Regions from separate parts of the Brevibacterium sp. OS20 genome, predicted to be linked through region 2. Evidence: riboswitches for the same ligand, from Rfam matches in the RefSeq annotation. Region 2 holds a riboswitch; the other holds the start of a gene.
What was found. Region 2 has a riboswitch for S-adenosylmethionine ahead of ACVZTU_RS02105 (hypothetical protein). Riboswitches for the same ligand answer to the same signal wherever they lie in the genome.

Region 1: linked by a shared signal. The riboswitch ahead of sfnG (dimethylsulfone monooxygenase SfnG) and the one ahead of ACVZTU_RS02105 (hypothetical protein) in region 2 are both predicted to bind S-adenosylmethionine.

Annotation. Positions count from the first base shown of each region.
Region 1 is NZ_CM166367.1:1,063,721-1,078,413, reverse strand. It holds gene ACVZTU_RS04605 (RNA polymerase sigma factor) at 1-281, opposite strand, end outside; gene ACVZTU_RS04600 (hypothetical protein) at 372-515, opposite strand; gene ACVZTU_RS04595 (YciI family protein) at 540-947, opposite strand; gene ACVZTU_RS04590 (hypothetical protein) at 1,223-1,924, shown strand; gene ACVZTU_RS04585 (NADP-dependent oxidoreductase) at 2,183-3,142, shown strand; gene ACVZTU_RS04580 (type 1 glutamine amidotransferase domain-containing protein) at 3,238-3,771, shown strand; gene ACVZTU_RS04575 (SpoIID/LytB domain-containing protein) at 3,896-5,470, shown strand; gene sfnG (dimethylsulfone monooxygenase SfnG) at 5,490-6,638, opposite strand; SAM riboswitch class I at 6,649-6,767, opposite strand; tRNA gene ACVZTU_RS04565 (tRNA-Ser) at 7,160-7,247, opposite strand; gene ACVZTU_RS04560 (helix-turn-helix transcriptional regulator) at 7,360-8,259, opposite strand; gene ACVZTU_RS04555 (MFS transporter) at 8,381-9,877, shown strand; gene ACVZTU_RS04550 (ABC transporter permease) at 9,855-11,054, opposite strand; gene ACVZTU_RS04545 (ABC transporter ATP-binding protein) at 11,051-11,800, opposite strand; gene ACVZTU_RS04540 (permuted SH3 domain-containing protein) at 11,797-12,930, opposite strand; RNA gene ffs (signal recognition particle sRNA small type) at 13,091-13,186, shown strand; gene ACVZTU_RS04530 (L,D-transpeptidase) at 13,367-14,693, shown strand, end outside.
Region 2 is NZ_CM166367.1:480,865-495,557, reverse strand. It holds gene ACVZTU_RS02150 (acyl-CoA thioesterase) at 109-504, shown strand; gene ACVZTU_RS02145 (VOC family protein) at 685-1,092, shown strand; gene ACVZTU_RS02140 (AraC family transcriptional regulator) at 1,196-1,975, opposite strand; gene ACVZTU_RS02135 (HAD domain-containing protein) at 2,110-2,727, shown strand; gene ACVZTU_RS02130 (glutamate racemase) at 2,724-3,506, shown strand; gene ACVZTU_RS02125 (slipin family protein) at 3,603-4,649, shown strand; gene ACVZTU_RS02120 (HdeD family acid-resistance protein) at 4,749-5,348, shown strand; gene ACVZTU_RS02115 (inorganic phosphate transporter) at 5,729-7,231, shown strand; partial or broken gene erm (23S ribosomal RNA methyltransferase Erm) at 7,806-8,501, shown strand; SAM riboswitch class IV at 9,287-9,397, shown strand; gene ACVZTU_RS02105 (hypothetical protein) at 9,441-9,935, shown strand; gene ACVZTU_RS02100 (metal-dependent transcriptional regulator) at 10,002-10,673, opposite strand; gene ACVZTU_RS02095 (hypothetical protein) at 10,805-11,350, shown strand; gene betT (choline BCCT transporter BetT) at 11,527-13,785, shown strand; gene ACVZTU_RS02085 (hypothetical protein) at 13,993-14,693, shown strand, end outside.

The sequences.
Region 1 (14,693 bases), 580 kb from region 2:
CGGTTGAGTCGGGAGCCTGCGATCGTGGATTTGGCGCGGCTGATGCGCTGGGCCATCGTCGGCTCGGGCACCATATAGGCTGCGGCGATCTGCTTCGTCGTCAGTCCGCCGACCGCCCGCAGGGTCAGGGCCACCGCCGAGGCGGGGCTGAGGTCGGGATGGGCGCAGAGGATGTAGAGGTCGAGGGTGTCATCGACGTTCGGGACGCCGTCGGTTCCGGGTTCGGCCGAGGTTTCGGGCTCGGCGAGCGTGGCGGCCATGACCCGTTCCTCGCGTTTCATCCGCGATCCCTCAGATCGCACGATGTCGAGGAACTTCCGCCACGCCACCGTCACGAGCCAGCCCCGCCGGTCACGGGGCAGGTCGGCCGGCTACGATCGCAGGGCTTCGATGAGCGCGTCCTGAACGGCATCCTCGGCAGTCGCGAAGTCTGCTCCACGACTGACGAGGATGCCGATCACGGCGGGGACGAGCTCACGCAGCTCCGCCTCGGCCAGGGGATCCGGATCGATCATCGCGGACTCCGTTCGCGTCCCTGATCATTCGTCCACGCTGGGTGCGTGGTCGAGGAAGGGACGCAGTTCGAGCCATTCGTTGATCGGCTCTCCGCCCTTGCCCGGTGCGGCGGACAGCTCACCGGCGAGTTCGAGAGCGCGGTCGTAGTTCTCGACGTCGATGACCATCCACCCGGCGATGAGGTCCTTCGTCTCGGGGAAGGGACCGTCGGTGACCGGAGGCTTGCCCGGTCCGCCGGATCGGACGAAGGTGCCCTCGGGCGAGAGTGCCTGGGAGTCGACGAATTCACCGGAGTCCTTGAGTCTGTCGGCGAAGGCGTTCATGTACGCCACATGCGCGTCGACTTCGTCGGGACGCCACTGATCCATCGGGGTGTAATCCATATACTGCTCCGACATCCGATAGTGCTTGAGCATGAGGTACTTGGCCATGATGGTCTCCTTGTCTCGTGTCGCTCGCACGGGTTGTGCTCGCTGACATGTCTGGGACGCAGCCGGACGAGTGTTCTCGACATCGGCGGCGAAGTTTTCTCGAATCTCTTCGGCTCCGATCATCGAACACAGTCCCAGAATAGGCCGATGTGTCCGTCCTGGAACATGCGTCACCGGATCCGAACACGAATCGGCCCAGGTCACGGCTCCGCGCTGAGAGGCTTGTCTTGTACGAAACACCGACAGCTTTTTGCACACGAGACCAGGAGCAGACCATGAAGGCACAGACACTTCTCAAGACCATCACCGTTGCCGGAGCTCTCGCCGCGACCCTGACACTTTCGGCCTGCGATATGAACATCACCTTCGGCCCAGAAAGCCAGGGCCAGGAACAGGGCCAGGAGCAGGACGGTCAGCAGGACCAGCAGACCGAGAGCACCGAGACGACCGCCGAAGAACCGGCATCGGATTCGGGCTCCGCCTCGGACTCCACCGGTTCGGGTTCGACCGGAACGACCGATAACGGCACGACGGACAACGGCACCACCGGCAGCGGCGGATCCACGGATTCGTCCAGCGCCTCCTCGGCGAGTGGCTCCTCCACCTCGAACGGCTCGTCGTCCACCGGATCGTCGTCCTCGAGCGACTCCACCTCGAGCGGATCATCGTCGTCGAGCGGCACGACCGACAACGGCTACCAGGGTCCGCGGATCGGCGAAGACGGAGTCGAACTCGACGCCGACGGCAACGGCAAGATCCCCGCCGACGTTCTCGAGGCGGACATCAAGAACGCCTACGCCAAGCAGGGCACCACGGTCGACAACGTCGACTGCTACTCCGACCTGCGGATCTTCTCCCACAGCGGCTCACAGAACTGCACCGTCGCCGCTGCCGGCAAGAATCACTACGGCACTGTGAAGATCACCTCGGCGTCGCAGTCCGGCATCGGCTACAGCCTCGAGTTCCCGAACATCTGAGCCGACAATGCCCGGTCGCCTCATCGACGCGGCCACCCTGATCCGCTCCCCTCGAGCAGCCGCGACCCGCTCCATTTCGAGCGCCGCGCATCCCCAACTGCACTCCCCTGGCCCGCTGCGGCCCGGGGAGTGCGGTCATTCGTGTCGTGGAACAAGTCGGCTTCCTGTGGTGTTGTCGCTGATGTGGGCCACGGAACAGGTCGGGCCCCCAACCGATTCGTCAGTCGGACTGATTCGCCCACCGATGAGGAGCAGAGCATGACCAGACGCGTCCAGTACACCTCCAACGGAGACATCGATCAGCTTCACCTCGCCGAGGTGGCCGTCCCCAAGGTCGGCGAGGGCCAGGTCCTCGTCACCGTCCTCTATGCCGGGCTCAATCCCCTGGATTGGAAGATGCTCCAGGGCGGTCGCTTCGGTTCCGTCGAAACTGCCTCCGGCAACGGCGTGGACTTCTCCGGCGTCGTCGCCTCGGTCGGCGAAGGCGTTACGGACTTCACGCCCGGAGACCTCGTCTACGGCGGGCTGCCGAAGCAGGCGCAGACCGAACAGCTTCTCATCACCGATCCTGCCGACAGGCTCGACAGGATCCCGCGCGGACTCGGCGTCGACACCGCCGGAGGTCTCTACGTCGCAGGGCGCACCGCCGTCGCCGGAATCCGCGCCCTGCGCCTCAGCGAAGGCGACACTCTCTTCGTCTCCGGGGCCTCCGGCGGCGTCGGCATCATCGTCGCCCAGCTCGCCCGCAACCTCGGGGCGAGGGTCATCGGCAGCGCCAGCCAGGGCAATCATGCTCTCTTGGAAAGCCTCGGGATCGAACCCGTCACCTATGGTGAGGGACTGTGGGACCGAGTCAGTGAGCTCGCCCCGGACGGGATCCAGGCCGCGTACTCGACGCAGGGTGAGGACGAGATCACGGGCATGATCGACCTCGGCGTCCCAGCCGACCGCATCGTCTCGATCGGTGCGGGCCCCACGGTCGCGGAGAAGTACGGGGTGAGCATCGACGGCGAAGCCAGAGCCCGCCGTGATGACATGGTCTGGCTGGGCCAGGCCATCGCCTACGGCCATATCCACATCCCGATCGCCCGGGTCTTCGACGCCGAAGAGGTCCACGACGCCTACCGGCATCTGCTCACCGCCCACCCGGCAGGCAAGGTGCTGCTGCGCTTCCCCGCGAAGCCGCTGACCGACGAGCAGCGAGCCCATCTGACCTGAGGCGCCGGCCCAAGTTCCGCGGCGGCTCAATTCCCACGACAGACAGATTTCACGACAGACAGCATTTCCAGAACACAGAGAAAAGGAGCACCATCATGGCCATCACCGATAAGAAGGTCGCATTCCTCCTCACCCGCGGCGTCGAGCAGATCGAACTCACCAGTCCCCGCGCGGCACTCGACGAGGCCGGGGCGACGACCGTCATCGTCTCCCCGTCCGAGGGAACACTGCAGGCGATGGAAGGCGATTGGGAGCACGCCGAGACCTTCGACGTCGACGTTCCCGTCGCCGAAGCCTCGGTCGATGACTTCGACGCCCTCGTCCTGCCCGGCGGCACCCTCAACGCCGACGCTCTGCGTCTGGACGAGGACGCCGTCAACCTCGTCAAAGCGTTCTTCGCTGCCGACAAACCTGTCGCGGCCATCTGCCATGCCCCGTGGATCCTCGCAGAGGCGGGAGTGGCCAAGGGACGGAAGCTGACGTCCTTCATCGCGACGAAGACAGACCTCATCAACGCCGGCGCCGACTGGACCGACACCGAGGTGGTCGTCGACGGCAACCTCATCACCTCCCGCAACCCCGGCGACCTCGACGCCTTCAACCAGGCGATCGCTGACAAGCTGAGCTGAGCAGGAACGATGCCTCTTTCGCCGAGGTCGGACCGCCTCGGCGACGAACTCCCCGGAACGATCGTTTCGGGGAGTTCGTCTGTTCGTCACCCGGGGTCTTGACAGCCGCGCTTATGATCTACTCATGCCAGCTTCCCCGTTCGTCAAGGCGACGACTCCTGCCCTCGCGTCACTGCTCATCGGGTTCCTTCTCCTTCTCTGCTCCACACCGCCTCCGGCACATGCCGCCTATTCGACCTCGAGCGCGATCGGGACGATGCACAGATCGCTCGGCGGGAATTCCGGCAAGCTCGGCCCAGCGGTCGGCCCGCAGCGGTGCACGCTGATCCAGAAGGGCTGCTATCAGTCGTTCAAGCACGGCAGCATCCATTGGACGAAGGCCACCGGTGCCCATGCGACTCTGGGTGCGATCCGCACGGCGTGGAAGAAGTCCGGGTGGGAACGCGGTCCGCTCGGCTATCCGACGAGCAACGAGTACCGGTCCGGGTCCGAGACCCGGCAGAAGTTCCAGAAAGGCATGATCGTGTGGACGGCGAAGTCCGGGGCGAAAGTGACGCTGACGAAGGCGCCGTCGTCGTTCACGATCAAGGGGTCGGGGTTCGGCCATGGAGCCGGGATGAGCCAGTACGGAGCGCGCGGAATGGCGGCAGCCGGAAAGTCGTCGACGCAGATCTTGCAGCACTACTACACCGGGGCCAAGGTCACGACGATGTCGAAGGACGCCGACGCCAGTCTCAGGGTGCAGCTGCTGACCGGGAAGAAGTCCGTGACGGTCTCTCCGCGGTCCGGCCGTCTGCGGGTCAAGGTCGGGTCGAAGACCATCGAATCGGCCTCGAAGGTCACGATCGAACGGACCTCGTCCGGTTCGGTCAAGGCGATCATCGGGTCGAAGAGCTATTCGGGATCGAAGCTCACCCTCGAATGGCAGGGCACCCGATATTGGAAGAGTTCGTCGGCGACGACGGTGTCGGTCAGCGGTGCCCAGAACGGGGCGACCGGCACCTACCGGCACGGACGGCTCGAGATCGGTCAGCTGAAGAGCTCGCTCAACGTCATCAACGTGGTAGGTCTCAACAAGGAATATCTGCCGGGCATCGCCGAGATGCCGGCATCGTGGCAGTCCGAAGCCCTGCGCTCTCAGGCCATCGCTTCGCGCACCTATGCCTACCGCAATCTCGGTGCGGTGAAGCCTGCCTGCGGGTGCAACGTCTATGACGAGGTGGCCTCGCAGCGTTTCCTCGGGTGGACTCATGAGAATGCAGGCGATTCCGGTCCATGGCGCAAGGCCGTGGCCGCGACACAGAGCACGAGCGGGTCGACGGTGAAGTCGGCGCGCGTCATCACCTACAAGGGCGGGCTCATCGATGCTGTCTACTCGTCGTCGGCAGGCTCGAAGACGCATTCGGCTGCCGAGGTGTGGGGGTCGGCCGTGCCGTACCTAGTCTCGGTCGATGACTCTCCGTCGAAGTATGCCTCTGCGCAGAACCCGAACGCCTCGTGGTCGGTGACGGCCAAGCAGGCCGACATGGCACGGGCGTTCGGGCTGGCAGACGTCCGGTCTGTGACGGTGGCGAAGACCGGCTCAGGTCTGGTGAAGACGGTGAAAGCCACCTCGGTGAAGGGGAAGACCGCGAGCCTCACCGGCGATCAGCTGCGGACCAAGCTGAAGCTCAAGTCCGCGTCATTCAGCGTGGCCTGAGGGAAACTCGCCTCCAGGGTCAGACTCCGGCAGGGGTGAGCAGTCCCCTGTTGACGAGTTCGGCTTCCTTCTCGCGAACGATCGGGATGACGGTTTTGCCGAACGCTTCGAGTTCCTCCTGGAAGTGCAGGAAGCCGGTGAGGATGAGGTCGACGCCGATCTTCTTGTACTCGATGATGCGGTCGGCGACCTGTTCGGGAGTGCCGATGAGCTGGGTGCGGAAGCCGTCGTTGTACTGGACGAGGTCTTCGAAGCTCGAATCCGCCCACATGCCCTTCTTATCGTGAGTCGAGGCTCCGGCCTGCTGGACGGACTTGCGGAATCCTTCGACCGCGCTTTCATCGGCTTTGGCGATGATCTCACGCAGCTGTTCGCGGGCTTCGGCCTCGGTGTCGCGGACGATGGCGAACCCGTTGAGCCCGAAACGGACCTTCCGATTGTGCGCTCGGGCCACCTCGGTGACGTCGTCGTACTGTTCGCGGAAGCCGTCGAAGTCCTTGCCGTTGGAGAAGTACCAGTCGGCGTGCTTGCCGCCGTTGATGCGAGCGGCCGAGGAGTTTCCGCCTTGGAAGATCTCCGGGTGGGGGCGGCCCTCGACTGGGTAGGGGCCGGGGCGGAGGGTGAAGTCGTCGACGGTGTAGAAATTGCCGCGGTACTCGACGTTCTCCTCGGTGAAGAGCTTGCGGACGACATCCATGAACTCGGCGGACCGGCGGTACCGTTCGCCGTGTTCGAGCCACGGCAGGCCGAGGCGGGTGTATTCGTCCTTGAACCAGCCGGAGACGACGTTGATGGCGGCCCGGCCCTTCGTGAACTGGTCGGCGGTGAGGATGAACTTCGCGAGCACGGCCGGTTCCCAGATGCCCGGATGAATGGCGGCGATGACCTTGAGCTTCTCAGTGGCAAGGGCGAGCGCGAGTGACGTGGAGGTCGATTCGTGCTGCTGGGCCGCGCCGTAGCTGGAGAGGTAGCGGACCTGGCTGAGTGCGTATTCGTAGCCGACTGCCTCGGCGGTCTGTGCGAGCTTGACGTTGTAGTCGTAGCCCCAGTCGGTGCGCTGTTCGATGTTCGACACGACCAGGCCGCCGGAGACGTTGGGCACCCAGTAGGCGAACTTCAGGTCTTCGGGTTCACCGGTATAGATCGGGTTGGCGTGGAGATTCGTCATTGTGTGTCCCTTCCCATCGAAACTGGCATGAGCACCGTGTCCGCGGGGCGTGCGCTGCGCGATCTTCCGCGCCGGACCGGTTGCTGCGACGTCATCGGGCCAGTTCCCTTCAGTCGCTCGTGATGTGTGCAGGTGTGCAATATCGTGTGTGCGGGTGTGCCGTGCCAGACTACTGAGACGCAGACCACACTCGGCGGGCAGACTTCGCAGGCCGACGCATGCCGTCACAATGACGCATTCCGCCACGAACCGTCATGCGATTTGCCTTCCGGCAGCTGCGCTCCGCTGCACCCAGCTCCGCACCCCTCACCCTTGGCGGCACACCACCTCGTTGCACCGGTGCGTTGGACCAGGACCGACGAGGGATGCGAAAGCACCGGTAGCAGGTGGCACGAATGGTGCGAACTGTCACAATCGGTGTGGGATGTCCGAATACGAGCCTCCCGCGACCGGCATGGAGGTCCGCCGCCGGTGAATCGACGAAGTCCCGGCCCGCAGCAACTGCGAGACCGGGACTTCCGTGGCGGAGGATAGGGGATTCGAACCCCTGAGGGCGTTAACCCAACCCGCGTTCCAGGCGAGCGCCATAGGCCACTAGGCGAATCCTCCGCGAATCAGCTTATCCGAGTCATGACGACAATGCGAAATCGCGGTGGCCGAGTGTGAAGCATCCCACTTCCCGCAGGTGAACACGCGACCTCGTCACCCGACGGCACACGGTTCAGTCCGCGACGGCGCGGAGATGCCGTTCTGCCGACGGCTGCGCCCCGTCCTCCCGTCTGCGTTCGATGCTGCCGTCATTGATCCAGCCGTGCAGCGTCTCCAATCGGGACCGCGTCACCGTGTCCACCGGCTGATAGACCGAGAGCGTCAGCCTCTGGTTCTCCTGCGCGATGAGCGTCGTCATCGTCAGCTTGAGCGTGCCCACATACGGGTTCTCAATGGTCTTGACCCGCCCGACAGATCGACCGACCGTTCCCGAATCCCACAGGCGGCAGAATTCCGGATTCCTGCGCAGCCGCGACAGCAGCGGCGACCACTCGGGATCGTCGATCGACTCCGCGTACGAGGCACGCAGCTTCGCCACGACCTGCGCCCGATGGCCGTCGTCGGAGTGGAAGGTCCGCGCCCATTCCGGGCTCTCGAAGGACTGGATCGCGCAGTTCCTGTCGGCCGGAGCGAGTGCTTCGAGGTCGGAGGCGAGATACCGTTCGACGGAGTTGAAGGCGAGGATCGTATACCGCGGATCAGTGACCATCGCCGGCAGCGGCAGCAGTTCGTCGAGCAAGGTGCGCATCTGCTCTCCCACCGCCGAGTCCCCCGGGTTCGCGACTCGATCCGGATATCCGCCCAGCAGGAAGAGATGGGCACGCTCCTCACGGTCGAGCAGGAGCGCCTCGGCGATGGATTCGAGCACCGACTCCGAGGGGTGGACCTCGCGCCCCTGCTCAAGCCAGGTGTACCAACTGGTGCCGATGTTCGCGAGCACAGCGACCTCTTCGCGCCGCAGTCCCGGCACCCTCCGCCGGGTGCCGGCCGCAAGACCGACCTCGCAGGGCCGCACTCGGTTGCGTCGCGAACGCAGGAATCGTCCTAGCTCCTCGGTTCTCACTTGTGCCATGCCTCCATTGTCCGTCCGACGCTCACCCCGTTCCACCCTGTCACCGCTCTCAGCCTGGTGGTGCGACCAACACCATCAGCACGCCCTCCCACTCCCCCGCGGCCCATCGCAGACTGGATCCATGAGAGATTCCCACACGCAGACATCATCGACCTCCGCCGAGGCGGTTCCGACCTCGGCCCTCGCCGAGGCTGCTCCCGGTCACGCACCCGACGTCGACCCCGCCCCCACCGCAGGCCATCCTGCCCCCGTCCTCTGGCCGCTCCACCTCGGTGCGTTCCTCGCGACGTTCATGTTCTCCGTCTCGAACGTCGCGATCCCCGCGGTGCAGGCCGACATCGGTGCGAGTGATGCGACCTCGGCACTCATCGTCGGTCTGTTCTCCGCCGCCTTCGCCTCCGGCCTCATCCTCTGCGGTCGCATCGGGGACCGCTTCGGGCGTCGCCGCCTGTTCATGATCGGCACGGGCGCGCTCGTCATCACCTCAATCGCCGTCGGACTGGCACCCGATCCGCTCTTCCTGCTCGTGGCTCGCGCAACCCAGGGTTCGGCAGCGGCGGTGATGATGCCGCAGATCCTCGCGAGCTTCCAGCATTCGCTGTCCGGGGCCGCACGGTTGAAGGCGATCAGCCTCTTCGGCGCATTCTCCGGAGTCGGCACCGTCGGTGGTCAGGTCCTCGGCGGCGGACTCATCTCCCTCTTCGGCCAGACCTGGGGGTGGCGGGCGGCGTTCCTCAGCTGCGCGATCGCCGCCGCAGCCGCCTATCTCGGTTCCCTGCGTCTGACCGAATCACGCAGCACCGACCCGGCACCCCTCGACGCCCTCGGCGCGATCCTCCTCGGCGTGAGCATGATGTGCCTCGTCATCGGACTGGCGCTGGGACCGGTCACCGGCTGGCTTCCGCTGCCCGCAACCCTCTTGGCAGCCTGCGCTGCAGCTCTCACCGCGTTCGCACTCTGGCAGAACCGCGCCGAGGCGGCCGGACGTGACCCCCTCATTCCGCCGCAGGTGGTTCGCATCCCTGCCGCATGGATCGGGATGCTCATGGCCTTCGTGTTCTTCGCCGGCTTCGGCACGTTCCTCTACAACTTCGCGCTCACATCGCAGACCGGCCATGGTGACCCCGCCGCCGTCTCCGGACTCACGCTCGGCCTCTTCGCCGCAGCTTTCCTCATCACCTCTCTCCTCGTCCCCCGGGCCGTCGGTCGACTCGGCGGGCCCGGCACGATGGTCCTCGGCACGACCCTGCAGGCGATCAGCCTTCTCGGGGTGGCTTGGGCGTCGGCGACGGCCCCAGCCACAGAATGGAATCTGTGGTTCCAGCTTCCGGGAGTCGTCCTCGGCGCAGCTCAGGCTCTCCAGTTCGGTCCTCTTGTCGGCACCGTGGTCGGAGCGGTCCCCGACCGAGTGGCCGGGCTGAGCGGCGGTCTCATCGCAACGATGCAGCAGGCGGGCATCGCCGTGGGCGTGGCACTGCTCGGAGCGCTCTTCCATGTCTTCACGCTCAGCCTCGGCCATGACAATGCCTTCGCCGTGGCATGCCTCGTTCAGGTCGGGCTGTGCCTGGCCTTCGGAACGGGCGCTCTGGCACTCCTCAGGCTCGGATCGCGTCGATGATCCGCACCCGAGTGGCGACGACAGCAGGCACCGATCCTGCCAGCGCTCCGGCTCCGACCGAGACGAGCATGCCCACGATCGCGGCAGAGATCGGGACCTGCGGAGTACTCGCACCGTCGAACATGAACTCAGAGACGAGCGGCGCCTTGAGCACGAGCACGGCGATGAGAACGCCGACAGCGCCTGCGATGGTCGTCGCGACGACGCTCTCCATCATCACGGAGAAGAAGATGCGCCGACTCGTCGCCCCGAAGGATCTGCGGATGCCGATCTCCCTGATCCGCTGTTGGATCGTCACAAGAGAGATGTTGAGCAGGCCGAGCATACCCATGAAGAGAATGAGGATGCTGATGACCAACAGCACGTTCTTCACCGGACCCAGTGTTTCATCGATGTCCGAGGCGAAATCGGTTCTGTCCGCACTGACGTCGAAGCCGGGCAGCTGCCGTCTGAGATCACTCGTCACCTGTTTGCTCAGCTCCTCACCGACCTCGGGCGGCACCCACATCTCGAATTCGGTGACGGCGTAGGCGTCTGCGGCGAACTGCTTCTCCTGCCCGTTGAGGACGTAGATCTCCCCGTACTCCTGGAATTCGGAGGAGGGCACCGAACCGATGACCGTGGCCGTCTTCTTCGGGGAACCGGACAGCTCGATCGTGGCCGGCAGGGAAGTCGGGTCGATGCCGTATTCGCTGAGGAAAGTCTCATCGGCGACGACGGCCGGCGACAGGTTCGCGGCGTCACCGGCGGTGAACCACCTGCCGTGATCGACGGAGAGTCGGCGCATGACGTCGAAATCCGGGTCGACGATGTACATCGAGGCGCTGACGGTGCCAGCCGGTCCCGGCACCGTGGTTTCGGCCTGACCGTAGGCGGAGATGTGGCTGATTCCGAAACGGTCGGCGGTCTCGTCGAGTGCTGACCGGACCTTCTCGACCTCGGATTCGCCCATCTCGGACTCGGTCGGATTGAGGCTCAGGGTGTAGGTCGCGGCTCGACCACCCTGCTGCTCGTACGAGTCGGCAAGCCCCTTCTGCATCATGTTCCCGAACCCGACGACGAGGGTCAGTGCACACACTGCCACGCCCACGCCGATCAGGGACATCAGCACGCGCACCTTGTGCACCCTCAGTTCCTGCCAGGCCTCGACGATCGATGCGGCGAATCCTGTGATCATCGGCTCTCACCCGCCAGCGCCTCGGCGGTGGCCCCGTCGAGGACCGGATGGAGACACCCCTGACTGAGCGAGAACTGTCGAGTGGCCATGTTCGCCACCCCGAGATCATGGGTGATCGTGATGAGCGCGGCACCCGAGTCCTTGGTGATGCCGTCGAGGATCTCCATGACCTGACGCCCCGTCTCAACGTCCAGGGCGCCCGTCGGCTCGTCGGCGAGCACGAGCTTCGGCTCACGCACCAGCGCGCGTGCGATCGCGACTCTCTGCTGCTCACCTCCGGAGAGACGGTTCGGCTTCGCCTCGATCCGGTCGCCGAGGCCGAGGCGCTCGAGCATGGCTTCGGCCGATCTCCGCCGATTGCGGAACTCCCGTCCAGTGGCGTACATCAGTGGGGCTTCGACGTTTTCGACCGCGGTGCGTCCGGGCAGGAGGTTGAACTGCTGGAAGACGAATCCGATGTCCCGTCCTCTGATCGCTGCGGCCCTGTTCCGGGAGATCTTCTGCACGGGTTCACCTGCGAACTCCATGTCCCCGGTCGTCGGCGCGTCGAGGAGTCCGAGGATGTTGAGCAGCGTCGATTTGCCGGTGCCGGAGCGACCGACGATGCCGATGTGCTCCCCCACCCCCACCTCGAGGTCGATATCGGCAAGGATCGTGAGCAGCTGATCGTCAGCGATCGGCACCGAACGCGACACATGTCGCAGCGAGAGCAGAGTCTCTGCCGCCGTCGGCTCCGGGCGGCTCACCAGTCCTCTCCCTCGCCGAACTCGTCATCCATGCCGCCCTCGGAACTCTCATCTTCAGGTTCGGTGCCGGGAACGAACTCATCGATCTCCTCACCTTCGTCCAGGCCCGACTTCACTTCGACCATGGACCCGTCGTTGAGGCCGATCTCGACCTCACGCTCCTCGGACTTACCACCGTCTCCGGTCACCCAGACTGATCCCTTCTCGGTGAGTCCGCGCACCGCGGTCACCGGAACGACGATGACGTCCTTCGCCTCTCCCGCATCGATGGTCATAGTGAGATCGAGGCTGTTGTAGACGGTGACATCGTCGGGGATGGCACAGATCAGCTGCGGACCGTCTCCGGAACCTCCCTCCGAGCCTTCGGCGGCAGAACCGTCGTCACCTGCGCTTTCAGCCCCTGGGTCCTCGGACTCCTCCTCGCTCGTCGACGACGATGCCGAGGCTGTACCCGGCCCCTGGTCGAGTCTGAGACCCGTGCAGTCGAAGGGCTTCGGGCCCTCGTCGATTGCGATGTTCGCGGTGTCCGGAAGCTCCTGCACCCGGTAGAGATCGGTCGCCTTGATCGGCGCCTTGGCGGTGAAGGTCTTCTTCAGCAGCTCGGTCACCTGGGTGTCGGCAGAGACTGTGTCACCCTGCTCGACGGAGAAATCACCCACCGTGCCGTCTTCCGCAGCGATCACCGAATGATACTTCGGCTTGGCCGGGGTCGACGGGTCACCTCCCGATGCCTCATCCCCGCCATCCGAGTCTGCTGTCTCGGCATCGTCGCTGCCGCCGTCCGGCTCTTCGGGCGCCTCCTGCTCACCCTCGCTTCTGACCTGGAACAGCTCCGCGCCTTTGAATACCTCATCACCGGGCTTGACGAAGAGATGGTTGACCACGCCGTCGTGGTCGGCTTTGACCGCAGTCGGGGAGTCGACGTTGATGCGTCCCTTGACTTCGATTGTGTTGGAGATGTCGCCGCGTTCGGCGGTGATGGTGGATTCCGCCGGCTCCCCACTGGCACCGACATCGTCGAATTCGTCGTCGGCAGCCGGTTTGAAGGCGATCCAGCCGAGGAATACAGCGATGAGGATGAGGACGAGGAGGAAGGCCAGCGGCAGAACCACTCTGCGGAAAATGTGCATGATTCCTTAGGGATGGGAAACGAGGATGCGTCCACACTATCCAGTGAATGTCCCGGTCAGATGATGTTTCTGTCACGAGTGGATAACAGTGTCCTTGTCGCAATCATGTGGCCCCGCCCACTCGTTTTGTCCACCGAGGCCGCTCTCGACTAGACTGATTCACGGCTCCCCGTGCGGCGTCATCTTGTGAACTCCCCCAGGGCCGGAAGGCAGCAAGGGTAAGCGAGCTCTGTCGGGTGCACGGGGAGTCCTCTATTCCCCAACATCACAATTCCACAACTCCCCCTCTCCCTCATCTGCCCAGGTCAGGTCTGCCTACACGGCCCTCCGAGCGCCGGAATCGGGGCGAAGAAGCGAAAGCGTTAATACTTTCGTGATTTTGCTTCATTACCATGATTCGCAGTTCTCATCCCTGTGTTCAAACGAGGTTTCCCTGTTGTCCACGAAGATCCAAGGGGCCATTGCCGCCCTTTCGGCACTGGCCCTGCTCACGGCGTGCACACCGTCGAGCGACGATCCCGACGCGACCCGCAATGGCGCGAACAAGACCGCCGAGGCGGCCGCGGATCCCGTGTTCCGCGTCGGAGCCATCACCTCCGAGGCAGCAGAATCCGCGTCCGAATCGACGCCGACGTCGCAGCCCAGCGATGCGACCTCCTCAGCTGAGCCGAGTGAGTCCGCCGATGCGGCGACCGCGATGCCCGGCGCCGGGGACTTCGGCGAGGTGACCGAATCCGGCGACGACATCGACCTCGAGGCCGGCCAGCGGATCGGCATCTCCGTCGAGAACGCCGACCTCAGTGACATCTCCGTCACCGAGGAGGCCCACCCCCGGATCGGGCACGATCCCGGCACGTTCTTCGACGCTTCGGGCACCGCGCTCGAGACAGGTGACGACGCCCAAGCCGGTTCGTCGACACCGAGCTCCACCGAGTCCGGGACGGCCGACGATGGTTCGAAGGACGCCGAAACAGACGACAAGGACACCGCCGAGGTGGTCGCCGCCCCGGACGAATCCGCCGCCTGGATCTCGACCTACGGCCTCGTCGCCGACAGCGAATACACCGTGAAAGTCACCGCCACCACTGCCGGCGGAGACGAAGTCGACCTCGACGCAACGATCACCGTCGGTGACAGCGACGGCGCCCCGATGTCGGTACGTACAACGCTCGCCGACGATCAGACGGTCGGCGTCGCCGCCCCCATCATGCTCAACTTCGGTTCCACCGTGTCCAAGGACTTCCGCGACGATGTCGAACGCCGCCTCTCGGTCAAGGTCACCGATGAAGACGGCAAGGAGCGGGAGGTCGAGGGCTCCTGGGGTTGGCTCTACGACGATCCGCAGTCCCGCCTGCATTTCCGCCCGAAGGAATTCTGGCCCGCTCATTCGAAGGTCTCCGTCGACGTTCCGCTCAAGGATGTGCCGACGGGAGAGAACAGCGTCGGTCAGAACGACCTCACCCTCGACTTCGAGATCGGACGCAAGCAGGTCGTCAAGGCCGATGCGCAGTCCCATCGCATGACCGTCACTCGTGACGGCAAGACCGTCATGGACTTCCCTGCCTCGCTCGGCGCACCGAAGTCCCCGTCCTACAACGGCACGCATGTGGTCATGTCGAAGGCCGCCGACTATACGATGACCTCCGAACAATGGGACTACGAGACCGATGTGCAGTGGGCGGTGCGCATCCACAACAACGGAGAATTCATCCACGCCGCCCCGTGGTCGGCAGGCGTCCAAGGTTCGCAGAACGTCTCCCACG
Region 2 (14,693 bases):
CGCTCCGGACAGTACCAATGCACTGAGAATTTCCGTTGGCGCCGGCCACCTGATTAACTATGGAACGATCGTTCAGACCTCGTTCCCAATCAGCTCCTGGAGGCAGTCATGGCCACTTTCGAACTCTCACCCGAAGTGCGCTGGTCGGATCAGGACCTGCTCGGCCACGTCAACAACGCACGGATGATCACCCTCATCGAGGAATGCCGCGTGCGCTGGATGCACGAGATCCGGGCCGGACACATCACCGGCGGCGGACTACTCGTCGCCCGCCAGGCCATCGACTACCTCGTTCCCGTCATGTACGGCCCCGAACTGAAGATGACCGTGACGGTGAAGAAGCTCGGCAACTCCTCATTCACCGTCAACACCCGAGGTGACCAGGACGGACGTCAGGTCTTCGACCACGACTGCGTGCTCGTCCACATCGATCGGGACTCGCAGAAGCCCACCCCGCTGACGCCCGAACTGCGCGCAGTCTTCGAACCCTACCTGCAGGACTGAGGCCCGACGATTGGCGTAGGTGGGAGAAACAGTCACGCAAAACCGAGGCGGGCGTGACCATTCGGCCCAGCCAGTATGAGCCTATCGCCCGCCCGACAGCAGCGAGAACCTCCCGGGGGACGCGCGATCATGGCCGATTCGTTCAAGCCGTCACCGCACCCGTCCGCATAGTCTGAAGTCATGAAACTCGACGCGATCTCCATCATCACCGCAGACATGCCCGCCGCCATCACCTTCTACTCCGCGCTCGGCCTCGAGCTCGCCGACGGCGGCCCGGACGCTCCGCACACCGAGTTCACCTCCGGGTCCCTGCGGATCCTCCTCGACACCGAAACGGTCATGCTCGGCATCGACCCCGAATGGACCCGCCCGACCGGCGGACACAAGATGTCCTTGGCCTTCGACTGCTCCACCGCCGAGGCGGTCGATGCGACATTCGCCAAGCTCACCGGGCGCGGCGACGGGGGAAGCGATCCCGTGGCAGGAATCGTCCACGAACCCTGGGACGCGTTCTGGGGACAGCGCTACGCTGTGGTCTCCGACCCCGACGGCAACACGGTCGACCTCTTCGCCGCCCTCAACTCCTAATTGCTACCCGACGGCGGCCCAGCAACCTGGCGCGAGGTTGCTGGGCCGCCGTCGGGTAGTTCTGGGTAGGGACGAACTTACGGAACGAACGCCGGGTGCGCCCTCACCCGATGAGCGAGCGCTCGTCCCGCCGCAGGTGAGCTGCGTCGGCATACCCCACCTCGGCCGCGGCCGCTGTCCGCGACCGCCCCGCATCGATGAGGTCTCGCGCGGCCTGCCAGCGCAGGATCTTCGCCAGGTGCTTGGGTCCGTAGCCGAACCATTCCGCGCTCAGCCGGCGCAGCTGCCGCGGTGAATACGCGAACTCCGCGGCCGCCTCGGTGACGGTCTGGGCCGGCGAATTCGAGCGCACATCCAAGGCCCGAGCCAGGGCCATCGGACGCGGATCCAGCATGGCTCGGCCCGTCAGACCGCCAGCCATATCGAGCAGCACCCGGGCAGCTCCCGTCACCGAGGCGGCCCCGCCCTCGCCGACAGCGCGAACCTCTGAATGCCGGCCGCCGATGACAGCGTCGAGGGGCGTCACCCGATCGGCCAGTTCCCCCGCCGAGGTGGTCAACAGCTGCGCAAGCACGCCGGAGTCGAATCGCAGGCCCACCGTCGGTGCAGCCGAACCGTGGAACATCCGTGCCGTGGAATCGGCGCCGGCGATGAGTATCTGCGAATCGATGAAGATGAGATCCATGCACCCGTCGGGAACGATGAGCGATGGAGCCGCGGCAGCTGCGACAGTCGGCCCGGAAGCCAGACCGGCGGCAGTGTTCCCACGATCAGGGTCTGCCGCCTCGACGGAGGAAGCCGCCTCGGCGAGGGAATCGGCCTTGTCGGGAACGGAGACCCACAGGCTCGCCCGCAGGTGCGGGATCCGGGTTTCGCGATACACGGACTCGGCCTCCTGACGCTCTCGGCGGTAAACTCGTCTGTGTTCATCTGGTGCGGGCGGCGCGATCTGCCCCCAGAATAGCGCGCGAATGGCCCCAACAGAGGGCCGCACGACTGAGCTCACGGGAAGGAATGATGGCTGCAGCATCCTCGGCGCCGGTATCGGCGCGCAGGCAGGCTCGCCATGTCACTGTCTTCCTCGATGTCGATGGCGTCCTCAACTCCTACCCGGTGCCCAAGCTGCGCGGCATGGCCGAGGGGCGAAAGAAGCTGCACGCGTGGCACTACGAACTCCACTACCGGCCGTCCGTCGTCGAATTCTTCGACCGCATCGTCGAGACCCATGAGGTCGACGTCGTCTGGCTGTCGACCTGGTCGCAGCGATGCAAGTCCGAGCTCGAACCGAAATTCGGTCTGCGCAACTCCTTCGACGTCATCGAAATGCCCGATGAGACGCACAACCGCTTCGCTCACGATCCGCAGCAGTGGTGGAAGGCCCGTGCCATGGAGGACTGGCTGGCCACCCACGAGCACGGGCGTGCGATCTGGATCGACGACGACCTGGCCTGGCCGGCCACCCGCGAATACTTCCTCAAGCACTACTCGCCCAACCGCCTCAAACTCATCGCCCCGGACTTCGCCCACGGCCTGACGAAAGCCCATCTCAAGGAGATCCGGGAGTTCGCCTACCCGAAGACCAGCGAAGCCGAGACCGGCGATCTGACGACATCCGACCCGAAGGGAACTTCATGACGCGCATCGGCCTGCTCGATTCCGGACTCGGACTCCTCGGCACCGCCGACGCGCTGTTCAACCTCGCCCCCGACGCTGACCTCGTCCTCGCAATGGACCCGGACTACACCCCTTACGGCAGCCTGAGCACCGACACCCTCGAACAGCGGGCTCTGCATTCGGCCGGGGTGCTCGCCGAATGGGAACCCGACGCCATCGTCATCGCTTGCAACACCGCCTCGGTGCAGGCCCTCGAAGCCGTCCGCGCCCGCTACGAACCGGCCATCCCCGTCATCGGCACCGTGCCTGCGGTGAAGATGGCCGCCGGCACCGGCCAGGACTTCGCGATCTGGGCGACACCGGCGACCACGGGCAGCGAGTATCAGCAGAACCTCATCGACTCCTTCGCCGCCGACCTGCACGTCGCCAAGATCGCCTGCCCCGGACTGGCCGAGGCGATCAACGCCGCCGATCTGGAGAAGATCGACACCGCCATCGAGGATGCCTTCACCCAGATGGGACCCGGAATGGAGACCGTGGTGCTCGGCTGCACCCACTACGGACTCGTCGCCGACCGCATCATGGCCGCCCGAGCCGGAGCCCTCACCGTCTTCGACTCCCCCATGCCGGTGGCCAAACAGACGCTGCGCCGCATCGGCCTCGAACCCGCCGGAGTCGGCGAGGATCAGCCCGGCACCGGACGCGTGCTCGCAACCTTCGCGTCCGGCCGACGCGTCAGCCTCCCCCAGGCCCTGGACGCCTACCCGGCCGGCAAACGACTGCTGGCCCGAGAAGCCTGAAAACGTCCCCTCCGCGTTCCCTCCGAGCCGGGTCTTTCCGCGCCGCACAGGCGTAAAATAGACCAGACAGTCAATCGTCAAAGGAGGCGATTCGACATGTTGGCGCTCAGTATCCTCGCCGCACTTGTCGCACTCGGAGCAATCACGCTGGGAAACAGCCTGAAGATCGTCAAGCAGTACGAGCGCGGGGTGGTCTACCGCCTCGGCAGAGTCAACGCCGAGCCCCGTCCGCCCGGAATGACCGCGATCGTCCCCTTCGTCGACAAACTCGAGAAGGTCAACCTCCAGATCGTGACCATGCCGATCCCCGCGCAGGAGGGCATCACCCGCGACAACGTCACCGTCCGCGTCGACGCGGTCATCTATTTCAAGGTCGTCGACCCGCGCAAGGCCGTCGTCGACGTCGAGGACTATCAGCTCGCCGTCGGTCAGGTCGCGCAGACCTCGCTGCGTTCGATCATCGGCCAGAGCGAACTCGACGATCTGCTCACCAACCGCGAGCGCCTCAACCAGGGTCTGGCGATCATGATCGACAGCCCCGCCGTCGACTGGGGCGTCCACATCGATCGCGTCGAGATCAAGGACGTGGCCCTGCCGGAGACGATGAAACGCTCCATGTCGCGTCAGGCCGAAGCCGAACGCGAACGTCGATCCCGCGTCATCATCGCCGATGGTGAGCTGCAGGCTTCGAACAAGCTTGCCCAGGCGTCAGAGGCCATGGCCCACACCCCGTCCGCCCTGCAGCTGCGCCTGCTGCAGACCATCGTCGAGGTAGCCGCGGAACGGAACTCGACCCTGGTCCTGCCCTTCCCCGTCGAGCTGCTGCGCTTCCTCGAAGGCAACACCCCGACCGCTGTTCCCACCACCGAGGCGGGCGCGAAGTCGACCACGGAAGCAGGAGTCACACCCACCACGGACACCCCCGCCGAGGCGGCCGACCGGTCCGGATCGGACACGACGTCGAGTGCCCCGGCTGACCTCGACGCCATCGTTCAAGCCATGTCCGAATCGCTTAAGCTCACCGGGCTGATGCCCGAGCAGGAGCGTGTCACCTCGGACATGCCGGAGCAGGAGCGGACCACCTCGGATTCGGCCGCACGATCCGACTCCGCCGATCAGGAGGAGCACCTCGGGCACGCCTGAACCGTCGCACCCCGGCCTGTGACCGCCCTGGATCCGCCCACCGACCGCCCCCGGCGCCGTCTTCAGCGTCTGTCCAAACCGGAGGACTAGGCTGTGGGCATGGACCTCAAGCGCACTGGAAGAACAGTCATCGTCAACGGCGTCATCGCCCTCGTGATGGGTGCGCTGATGATGGTCTGGCCAGGCACCTCCGCCGAGGTGGTTGTGCGGATCTTCGCCTGCTGGCTCGCCGTCATCGCCATCTCCTCCCTCGTCTTCGCACCGCAGGGAAGCCGCACCGGCAGCATGGTCACACGCGCGGTCCTGCTCATCCTCCTCGGTGCGCTCATCTTCTTCACCCCGATGCTGTTCGCGTCCATGGTCACCGTGCTGACCGGATTCGCCATCATCTTCTTCAGCTTCCTCGCTCTCACCATGTCCTTCTTCATCCGCCGGATGGGAGTCAGGACCTGGTGGGCACTCACCGTCATCGGCGTCCTCGGCATCATCCTCGGCGGCTTCTTCCTCTTCGCCCCGGGCGCCGGAGTGACCGCGCTGATCTTCACCCTCGCCGGGTTCATCATCCTCGTCGGCATCGCCCTCATCGCTCTGGGCCGTCGACTGCGCAAGGTCGACAGGCAGATGAAGTCCGATCCGCATCGCAATCGTCCTGACGACGACGGTGGCGGCGATGTCATCCGCGGGGAGATCATCGACTGACTCCAGCCGCCTCGGCGAGCTTTTCCCCTTTCGACAGAGCCCGGATCCGCACATCTGCGGGTCCGGGCTCTGTCACGTACCCGCTGTTCACCAATTCACATACCAAAGTCGGCCCGAAGTGGTCATTGTCACAACATGACTTTCCGTCTCCGCCACACCCAAGCGCCCGCCTCCCGCAACGATCCGCCCAAATAGCATCTGACCTGGAACATTGCGTGAACGGAAGGCGAAAAGTACCGAGTGTGCATGAGCATTTCGCACCACTTGGAATCGGAGTTAACCGTGCATTCATCTTCTCCGTAACCTGGCGGTCATCCGCCCTGCGAATCATGGAGGCAGACAGACACTGCCACATCGACTGAAATTCGCGAGGAGAACGAATGACCCAGGTTCTGGCACCGGAGCGCCACACTCCGCCACCTGCCGTCGGCCGCAGCAACGACCGCCTCTGGCATCTGGCCTTCGGCGGCCTGATGGCGATCACCCTCATCGCCTTCACCCTGTGGTCGCTCGACTTCGTGGGCCGGGACGCACCCCGCATGGTGCTCATCACCACGGTCATCTTCGGCGCCTTCATGGCCTTCAACATCGGCGGCAACGATGTCGCCAACGCCTTCGGCACCTCCGTCGGCGCCGGCACCCTGACGATGAAGCAGGCACTGCTCATCGCCGCGGTCTTCGAGGTCAGCGGCGCGCTTCTGGCCGGCGGTGATGTCACCGACACGATCAAGAGCGGAATCGTCGACCTCAGCGGGGTGGCGATCGACCCGATGGACTTCGCGTTCATCATGATGGCGGCCCTCCTCGGCGCGGCAGTGTGGCTGCTGGTAGCGACGCGGATGGGCTGGCCGGTGTCGACGACGCATGCCATCATCGGCGGCATCATCGGTGCATCACTGACGATCGGATTCGTCACCGGCACCGGCGGATTCGCCATGGTGCAGTGGTCCGAGGTCGGCCAGATCGCGATCTCCTGGGTGCTGTCTCCTGCCCTCGGCGGACTCGCCGCGTTCGTCATCTACGGGCTGATCAAGAAATACGTGCTCGGCAAGTCGCTGTCGCACACGCTGAAGCCGCATATGCTCGCCCCGGTCTCCGCAGCCGAGGGATCCGTCGACGCGCAGATCGACGCCGCCGCCGAGGATGCCCCCGCCGAGGGAGGATCGATCGGCACGCACTCGGCCCTGCAGCGGTGGGTTCCCCTCATCGCCGCCGTCGGCGCTGTCATCATCACCGCAATGCTGCTGTTCAAGGGACTGAAGAACCTCGACATGAGCGTGACCACGGTCGGCGGTCTGCTCATCATGGCGATGATCGGCGCGGCCGTGTGGCTGGCAGTGTTCGTCTTCGCCAAGACCCTGCGCAAGCAGACTGTGCCCCGTGCGACGTACATCCTGTTCTCCTGGATGCAGGTGTTCACCGCCTCAGCATTCGCCTTCAGCCACGGTTCGAACGACATCGCCAACGCCGTCGGCCCCTTCGCCGCCGTCCTCGATGTGCTCCGCACCGACAGCATCAGCGGCGAGGCGAGCGTGCCGTTCGCAGCCATGCTCACCTGCGGCATCGCCCTCATCGTCGGTCTCTGGTTCATCGGCCGCAAGGTCATCGCAACGGTCGGCACGAACCTCACCGAGATCCACCCGGCCTCCGGATTCGCCGCCGAACTCGCTGCCGCGGGAATCGTCATGGCCGCCTCGGTGAGCGGTCTGCCGGTGTCGTCGACGCACATCCTCATCGGTGCGATCATCGGCGTCGGCCTGGTCAACCGTTCGGCGAACTGGAAGCTCATGAAGCCGATCGCATTGGCCTGGATCATCACCCTTCCGGCCGCAGCGGTCATCGGTTCGGTCGGCGTCATCGCCCTGCGCACCATGATGGGCTGACCCACAGGCACGAACGCTCACACGCGTTCGCCGGACTCCGTTCGACACACGGCTTCGAACGCATCCGCACGTCCGCCCTGCCGACTTCCACACGAAGTCGGCAGGGCGATTTTCGTCCGAACTCTGGTCTCGGCAAAGCTCCCTGTGCTATCTTGTTCCGCATGGGAACATTGAACAGCAGCGCAATGACTGCGCCTTGCTTCTACATTCGTCACCGCAGCGCCTGACAGCGCGCCTGACGAATTCTTCTGCGATCGGCTGACCGACGACGGTCACCCTGATCTGCTCTGCAAGCGCGTTGTCCTCCCGGAGAGCCATCGGCATCCGGGCGATGCGGCAATTGGCTGATCCCTTTCCGATTCACTGACCACTTCGATCATCATGATCGACCGGGTCTATACGAATCGATCTGACTCACCTTCATTGCGCTGCCTCGGGTGCCTCCATCTTCTTTTTGGAGCACATCCCATTGCGACCCCACACGTCACGACACCGTTCGACACGCAGTCAGTCCCATTCGCTCTCGGCCCCGCGGTCACAGCACGGCGGGCGGCATGAACTCGGCCAGAACTTTCTGTGTTCGCCCACCACTATCGACACGATTGCGAGCCTGGCTCGTTCCACCTCCGGACCGATCATGGAGATCGGTCCCGGGGATGGGGCAGTCACTTCCGAGCTCTACCGGCTCGGTCGAAAGCTCACACTCGTCGAACTCGACGAAACGAGGTTGGATCACCTTGAAGACACGTACCCGCGGGCCGAGGTCCGGCACGCCGACATCCTGACCACCCGGCTCGACCGGCCGGTCATCGTCGGCAATCTGCCGTTCCATCTCACCACTCCCATCCTCCGTAAACTGCTGCGTTCCGGGCGCTGGCAGCGGGCGATTCTGCTCACCCAATGGGAGGTCGCCCGCAAACGCGCAGGAATCGGCGGATCGACCATGATGACCGCGCAATGGACCCCATGGTTCGATTTCCGCCTCGTCACCCGCGTCCCCGCCGACGCGTTCGCCCCGAAGCCCAGCGTCGATGGCGGCATCCTCACCATCGATCGCTGTCCCACCGGATCGATTCCAGACAATGCTCGATCCGATTATCAACAGTTCGTCCGTTCGGTCTTCACCGGTCGCGGGCGAGGAATGAAAGGAATCCTCTCGAAGATGAGCATCACCGATCATCGCACTCTGCAATCGACCATGGACCGCAACGACATCAGAGGAGACACCTTGCCCAAAGATCTCACCCCCGACCAGTGGACCGGACTGTTCACCGAACTGGTCACCGAAACAGATCAGAAGAATGCGAAGAAGGGAAAGACCATGCGAAACAGCAAAGCACCCAAACAGAACCCCGTCACCGAGGCGGCCCCGCAGACACCGTTGATCACTGGGGAGATGCCCATCGTCGGCGCCAAACCGGCGACCGAGAAGCTGCAGGCTTCCATCCCGGGCACCGATCCGAAGGCGAAGAGCCATGACAAGGGTCATCTGCAGGCCGAACGCGGTTTCATGAATCAGCATCAGAAACCGCAGCAGCCCCAGCCGAGGTGGAACCTGCCGCGCAGGTGAGTCTCCGATGCTCCGGTCCGACGTTTCCCCGTCGGACCGGGGCGTTGTCCGGCCCGTGCTCCTCCATGCCGATGCGCCGACGGACCACGACACCGGCGGCTCCTCCGTCTTCTCCGGAAGTTCATCTTCGCCGACTGCCGGCGCTCGTAGACTGAAAACAGCAGGTCCACGCACTGCGCATTCGGTCGAGAGGTCAGCCGGAATGGACAATGAACACGGCACTCACATCAGAGGCTTCATCAATGGGTGGTGTCCTGGCTGCGAAGAGAGCAGCAGCCTGACGCCGGGTCGACTCAATACCGACGGGACTATCGAATTCCGCACCTGTGTCGACTGTGGGGAAACCGTCGAGGACCACGATCCTCGATACTGGTCATCGGCCGCCGACGCCGATGAAGAAGGACTCGTCTAGATTCCTCCTCCGCCGGCCACGGAGGTCACCAACGCAAAGGTCGTGTCAGACCCGCCGTCTACACTGAAATCACGTTCGCGAGCTGTGGCCATCGGTACCTGGCCGGCCACACGGCAACCCGTCATCGACCGGGTGCCCCAGGGGAAGAACGGGCCCGCGCCGACCGCTCGGGCAAGCTTCGATCCGGGTCAGCGCTGCACAGGCGCGCCCGAGAAGGACGGTTTGCCATGTCCGCAGACTTCAACGACTCAGCCGACTCCCACAACGACGCTGACAACCGCCGCAGGGCCGCCGAACAGTGGCCGGGCTTCGAACCCGAGGTGGCCCTGCACTGGTCGAAGGTTCTCCTCCACCACTCCCCTGACCCACAACGCGCCGGCATCAAGGCCCAGATAAGTTCGGCGATCAAACGGGGCATTCCGATTGCCGGACCCGGCTGGGTGAGCACTGCCGATGCTGCTCGCAGTGATGGCTTCACACCGGTGCTCTATCAGACCCTGTTCGACACGCTGCAATCCATTCCCAGAACGGCGTTCCGGTCCCACCCGGGGCATCGGCAGAACAGGCACGGAACCTACCTGCCCGGCACCCCGTATGAATCAGAACTCTGGTGCGACTGGCCGAAGCTCTTCCTCGTCGAAGGTTTCGACGCTCACGCAGCCACGACGCTGACCCTGCTGCGCGCTGAACCGAAGTTCCCACGCCCGCGAAGCAACAACTGAGCAGAGGGTCTCTGACCTCACCGAACCCAAACACCACTGCCGGTCGGATCAACAGATCCGACTCGGTCAACTCGCCGAGGAAGCCACGCGCAGATACACGGCCGCTGCGAGCGCGGAAGCGATCATCTCCCGCTCCCCTCCGATGTCCACGGTCACCTCTTCGTCGGTGCGGTCGACGACGTCGAGCGCGACATCGGGAAGCACACCCGCCTCGGCGAGCTTGCCCAAGATCCGCGGATCGGCGTCGGAGACCCTCAGCACCTCGTAGTGACCGGCGGCCGCCTCGGCGAGAAGGGTCGGAATATGGGAATCGACGGCACCGTCGGCACCGGGAATGGGATCGCCGTGCGGGTCGGACGTCGGGTGGCCGAGGAACGCGTCGATGCGGTCGATGAGCCGATCAGAGGCGGCGTGCTCGAGGATCTCGGCCTCGTCGTGGACCTCGTCCCAGCCGTAGCCGAGCGACTTCACGAGGAACGTCTCAATCAGCCGGTGCCGGCGCACCATCGACAATGCGATCGCCTCGCCCTGCTCGGTGAGCACCGGCGGCTTATAGGGAACTCGAGTGATCAGACCGAGTTCGTCGAGACGCTTGAGCACCTCGCTGACATTGGCCTTCGTCGTTCCGAATCGGTTCGCGAGTTCGGTGGCCGTCATCGGGTCCCCGCCCCATTCCTGAGCCGACCAGATGGCCTTGAGGTAGTCCTGACTGACCTCGGAGACTTCACCTGCGCGCATGCCCCCAGTATCCCATGGACGCGTCGTCCCACTCCGCACTTCATCCGAAGTGAGCGGTCTGGCACAGATGTTCCCAAACGATTACGTCCGACCCGCCCCATCGCCGAGGCGGCCCTGCCAGAATCACATTCATGACCTCCCATTCCCTCCCCTCCGACTCGGTTCACCCGGCCGACGACGCTGACCGCCTGCGGTCTGCTCGGCCCGCACTCCCCGACGCCCCCTCCCCCACAGACGGCTGGCCCCCGTTCCGTGCATTCCGCCGCTGGGCGAAGGCCCGCAAGACCGCGTCCGGACCAACAGCACGGCGAGGGGCACTCACCTCGGACGACCAGCGAGCACGACCAGAGAGGATCAATGCATCCGGTCTGTTCCGACCCGGAGAGATCGAGTACGCGCGGCTGCGGAGCCTGCCTCCGTTCGACACCGATCTGCTCATCCTCACCGACCAGCGCATCATGCGAGTGCGCACCGATGCTGAGGGCTCCATCGCCCAGCTCTCGGAAGCGACGCCTCGGCAGGTCGGCGTCGTCCGCGCCGAGGAGTTCCGCGAACGCGCGACCGTAACCGTCGAGCTGCACGTCGGATCGTCGATGCGGTTGGAGGAGACCACTCCCGCGCAGGCGCACCGTTTCGTCGACACCGTCAACGAGGTGGCCGCCCGCTCCCGGGCGTGACCGCGCCCGCTCCCTCACCTGACAGCACCTGCTTTCACAGCCTGACCCGGACGTCTCCACCGCTTAGTCAACTTCCTGAAAAGAGGGGGTGATGAATTTGTGAGAAACCTCCACCCGTAGAATGGATCGGGCCCATTTTCGGGCCCTGTCCCTTTTTGTCTACCGGAGGTCGATGCGTGCAGGATCCGAACGAAGAGACGTTGAAGCGCCCAGTCGTCGAACGTGAACGATTCGGCGGTACCGACCGGGCAACGAGAATCAGCAGGGACGTCGACCCTGAGAAGCGCGCTCCGATCGACAGTACGGAGATGAGCAAGGGCCCGGAGGAGCTCTCCGACGAACGCGGCTCCCGGGTCAATTGGCGAGTCTTCATCGTCGCCTCCCTCATCATCCTCGCGTTCTCCGTGTGGGCGATGATGATGCCCGACTCGGCTCAGTCGACGATGAAGACTGTCGTGGACTGGATTGCAGAGAACCTCGGCTGGTTCTATGTCGTCACCGTCACCGTCGTCATCGGCTTCGTCCTCTGGGTGGCGCTGTCCAAGGAAGGCAGCGTCAGGCTCGGCCCCGACCACTCTCGTCCGCAGTACAACCTCTTCACCTGGGTCGCCATGCTCTTCGCCGCGGGCGTGGGCATCGACATGCTCTTCTACTCGGTGACCGGACCGATCACCCAGTACCTCGAACCGGTCAACGCCACAGCCGAATCGGCCGCCGCCGCACAGGACGCCGTGGTGTGGACGATGTTCCACTACGGCATCGCCGGCTGGTCGATGTACTCGCTGCTGGGCATGGCCATGGGCTACTTCGCCTACCGGTGGGGCATGCCCCTGTCGATCCGTGCGGTCCTCTACCCGCTGCTGGGCAAGCGCGTGCGCGGAGCCACCGGTGATGTCATCGACATCTTCGCCCTCGTCGGCACCGTCTTCGGTGTGGCCACCTCGATGGGCATCGGCGTCGTCCTGCTCAACGTCGGGTTCGCCACTCTCTTCGGTCTCGAAACCGGACTGGCCCTGCAGATCGCGCTCGTCATCGTGGCCGTCGTCATGACTGTGGCCGCCTGCACCTCCGGCGTGGACAAGGGCATACGCCTCGTCTCCGAGCTCAACCTCTGGTCGTGCGCGGCGATGATGCTCTACATCCTCGTCACCGGCAAGACCGCCTTCCTGCTCAACGCCATGGTCGAGAACATCGGCCGCTTCATCTTCACCCTGCCCGAACGGACGCTGTCGACGTTCGCCTATGTCGACGGCGGATCCGAATGGATGGGCGGCTGGACCCTGTTCTTCTGGGCCTTCTGGCTCGCCTGGGGTCCCTTCGTCGGGCTGTTCCTCGCCCGCATCTCCCGCGGCCGCACGCTGCGTGAGTTCGTCATCGCTGCGATCACTGCCCCCGTGATCTGCGACTTCATCATCGTCTCGATCTTCGGCAACTCGGCGCTGTCCGAGGTCTTCAACGGCAACGACGAGTTCGCGAAGACGGCCATCGCCTCCCCGGAACAGGGCTGGTACGACCTGCTCGAGATGTTCCCGGGAGCGACGTTCCTCATCGGCCTGGCCACTCTGTCCGGACTGCTCTTCTACCTCACGAGCGCGAACTCCGGCGCCATGGTGATGTCGAACTTCTCCTCCTCGATTCCGAATCCGGAAGAGGACGGCGCCAAGTGGCTGCGCATCTTCTGGGCTCTGGTGACGGCGGTGCTCACGATCGCCATGCTCGTCGCCGGCGGCGTGACCACGATGGAGTACGCGACGCTGATCTTCGCCCTGCCGGTGACGATCATCGCCTACCTCGTCATGGCCTCGTTCTCGAAGGTGCTGCGCATGGAGCGCGCCGAACGCGAGGGCCGGATCCGTCGTCGCCGCACCACCGCGGCACACGGTGGACGCACCCCGGAGAAGACCTGGCGTCAGCGACTGGCGACCCTGCGGTCCTACCCGTCGAAGAAGTCCGTCGACCGTTTCGTCACCGAGGTGGTCGGACCGTCCCTGGAGGCCGTGGCCAACGAGTTCCGCGAACTCGGTTACACCGTCGAACACCTCCAGACGCTCGACGAGGACAACGAGATCATGTCGAACACGCTCAATGTCGACATGGGCGACCAACGCGACTTCCACTACGAGGCTGCGGCCGTCGAAGCGAATGTGCCCTCGTTCGGCGCCCGCAACGCCCCACGAGGTGACGACAAGTACTTCCGCATCGAGGTCTTCACCCAGACCGGTTCGGAAGGCTACGACCTCATGGGTCTGAGCGCTCAGCAGATCATCGACGACGTGCTCGACCGGTACGAGAACCACCTGTCGTTCCTCGCCTACTCGCACGAGCATTCGTTCCAGTCGGTCGTCACTCCGCCGACACCGCCGTCCACGGATTCGATTCCCGCGGTGCCCAAGGAAGCTGACGACGTCGAAGACATCGAGGAGCCGAAGCACTGAGCGAAACCCCTCGCCGAGGCGGCCGTGCCCAACCGTGCACAGCCGCCTCGGTGACGGGGTGAGCACAGCGACCGAAGGAGCGGTGACCGATATGGTCACCGCTCCTTCTGCGTCGGGACGGGGAATCTGACCGGGGACCGCTCAGATGTGTCAGGACCGCTACCGGCACACCATCGGTGCCGACCTCGGCGGTGACACAATCGAATCATGGAGTTGAAGAATCCGACCATCGGCAAGATCGTCGTCTTCGGTCTGCTCATTGCCGGCATCGCACTCATCGCCTTCACGTCGACGAATGCAGGAGTCGCATCGAAGCACAGCCCCGACGACTTCGGCGGCGACCCTTATTTGGCGCCGTCCATAATTCTCGGACTTCTCCTTGCCTTGAATGCGGTCGCAATCGCGGCGATGGCCATCGCCAGCGGAGACGATCATCCCGACCGCGCCGAGGCGGAGCCGCACACTCCACGGCAACCGAAGTCGTTCACCCGGTTCGTCCACGCTCCGCTTCCGCGAGTCCTCCTCGTCGGTCCGATCTGGGCGGTCTGCTCTTTGGTGGCACTGTTCATCGGGCATACGTATTCCGCGGATCCAGGTGTTCCGGGATCTGTCTGGGGAGACCTCACCGGCAACCCGCTGTCCGCCCTGTCCATCGTGTTCCTCTGCTGGGCGACGGCGAACATGGCCTTCGCCTGGTCGTCACTGGCCGAAGCGTTCAGCCGAGATCGTCGGCCGGTCTCTCTCACGATTCTCACCTGCGGGCTCGGCCTGGGGTGTCTGACGGCCGGTCTCTTCGGTTTCTTCGGACTCGCCACACTTCCGACAGTCATCGCTTTTCTGCTCGGCGCGGTCTGTCTCATCGTCTCGACGGCTCTGCTCATCCCGCTCAGATGGTGGGCGATCAGGCG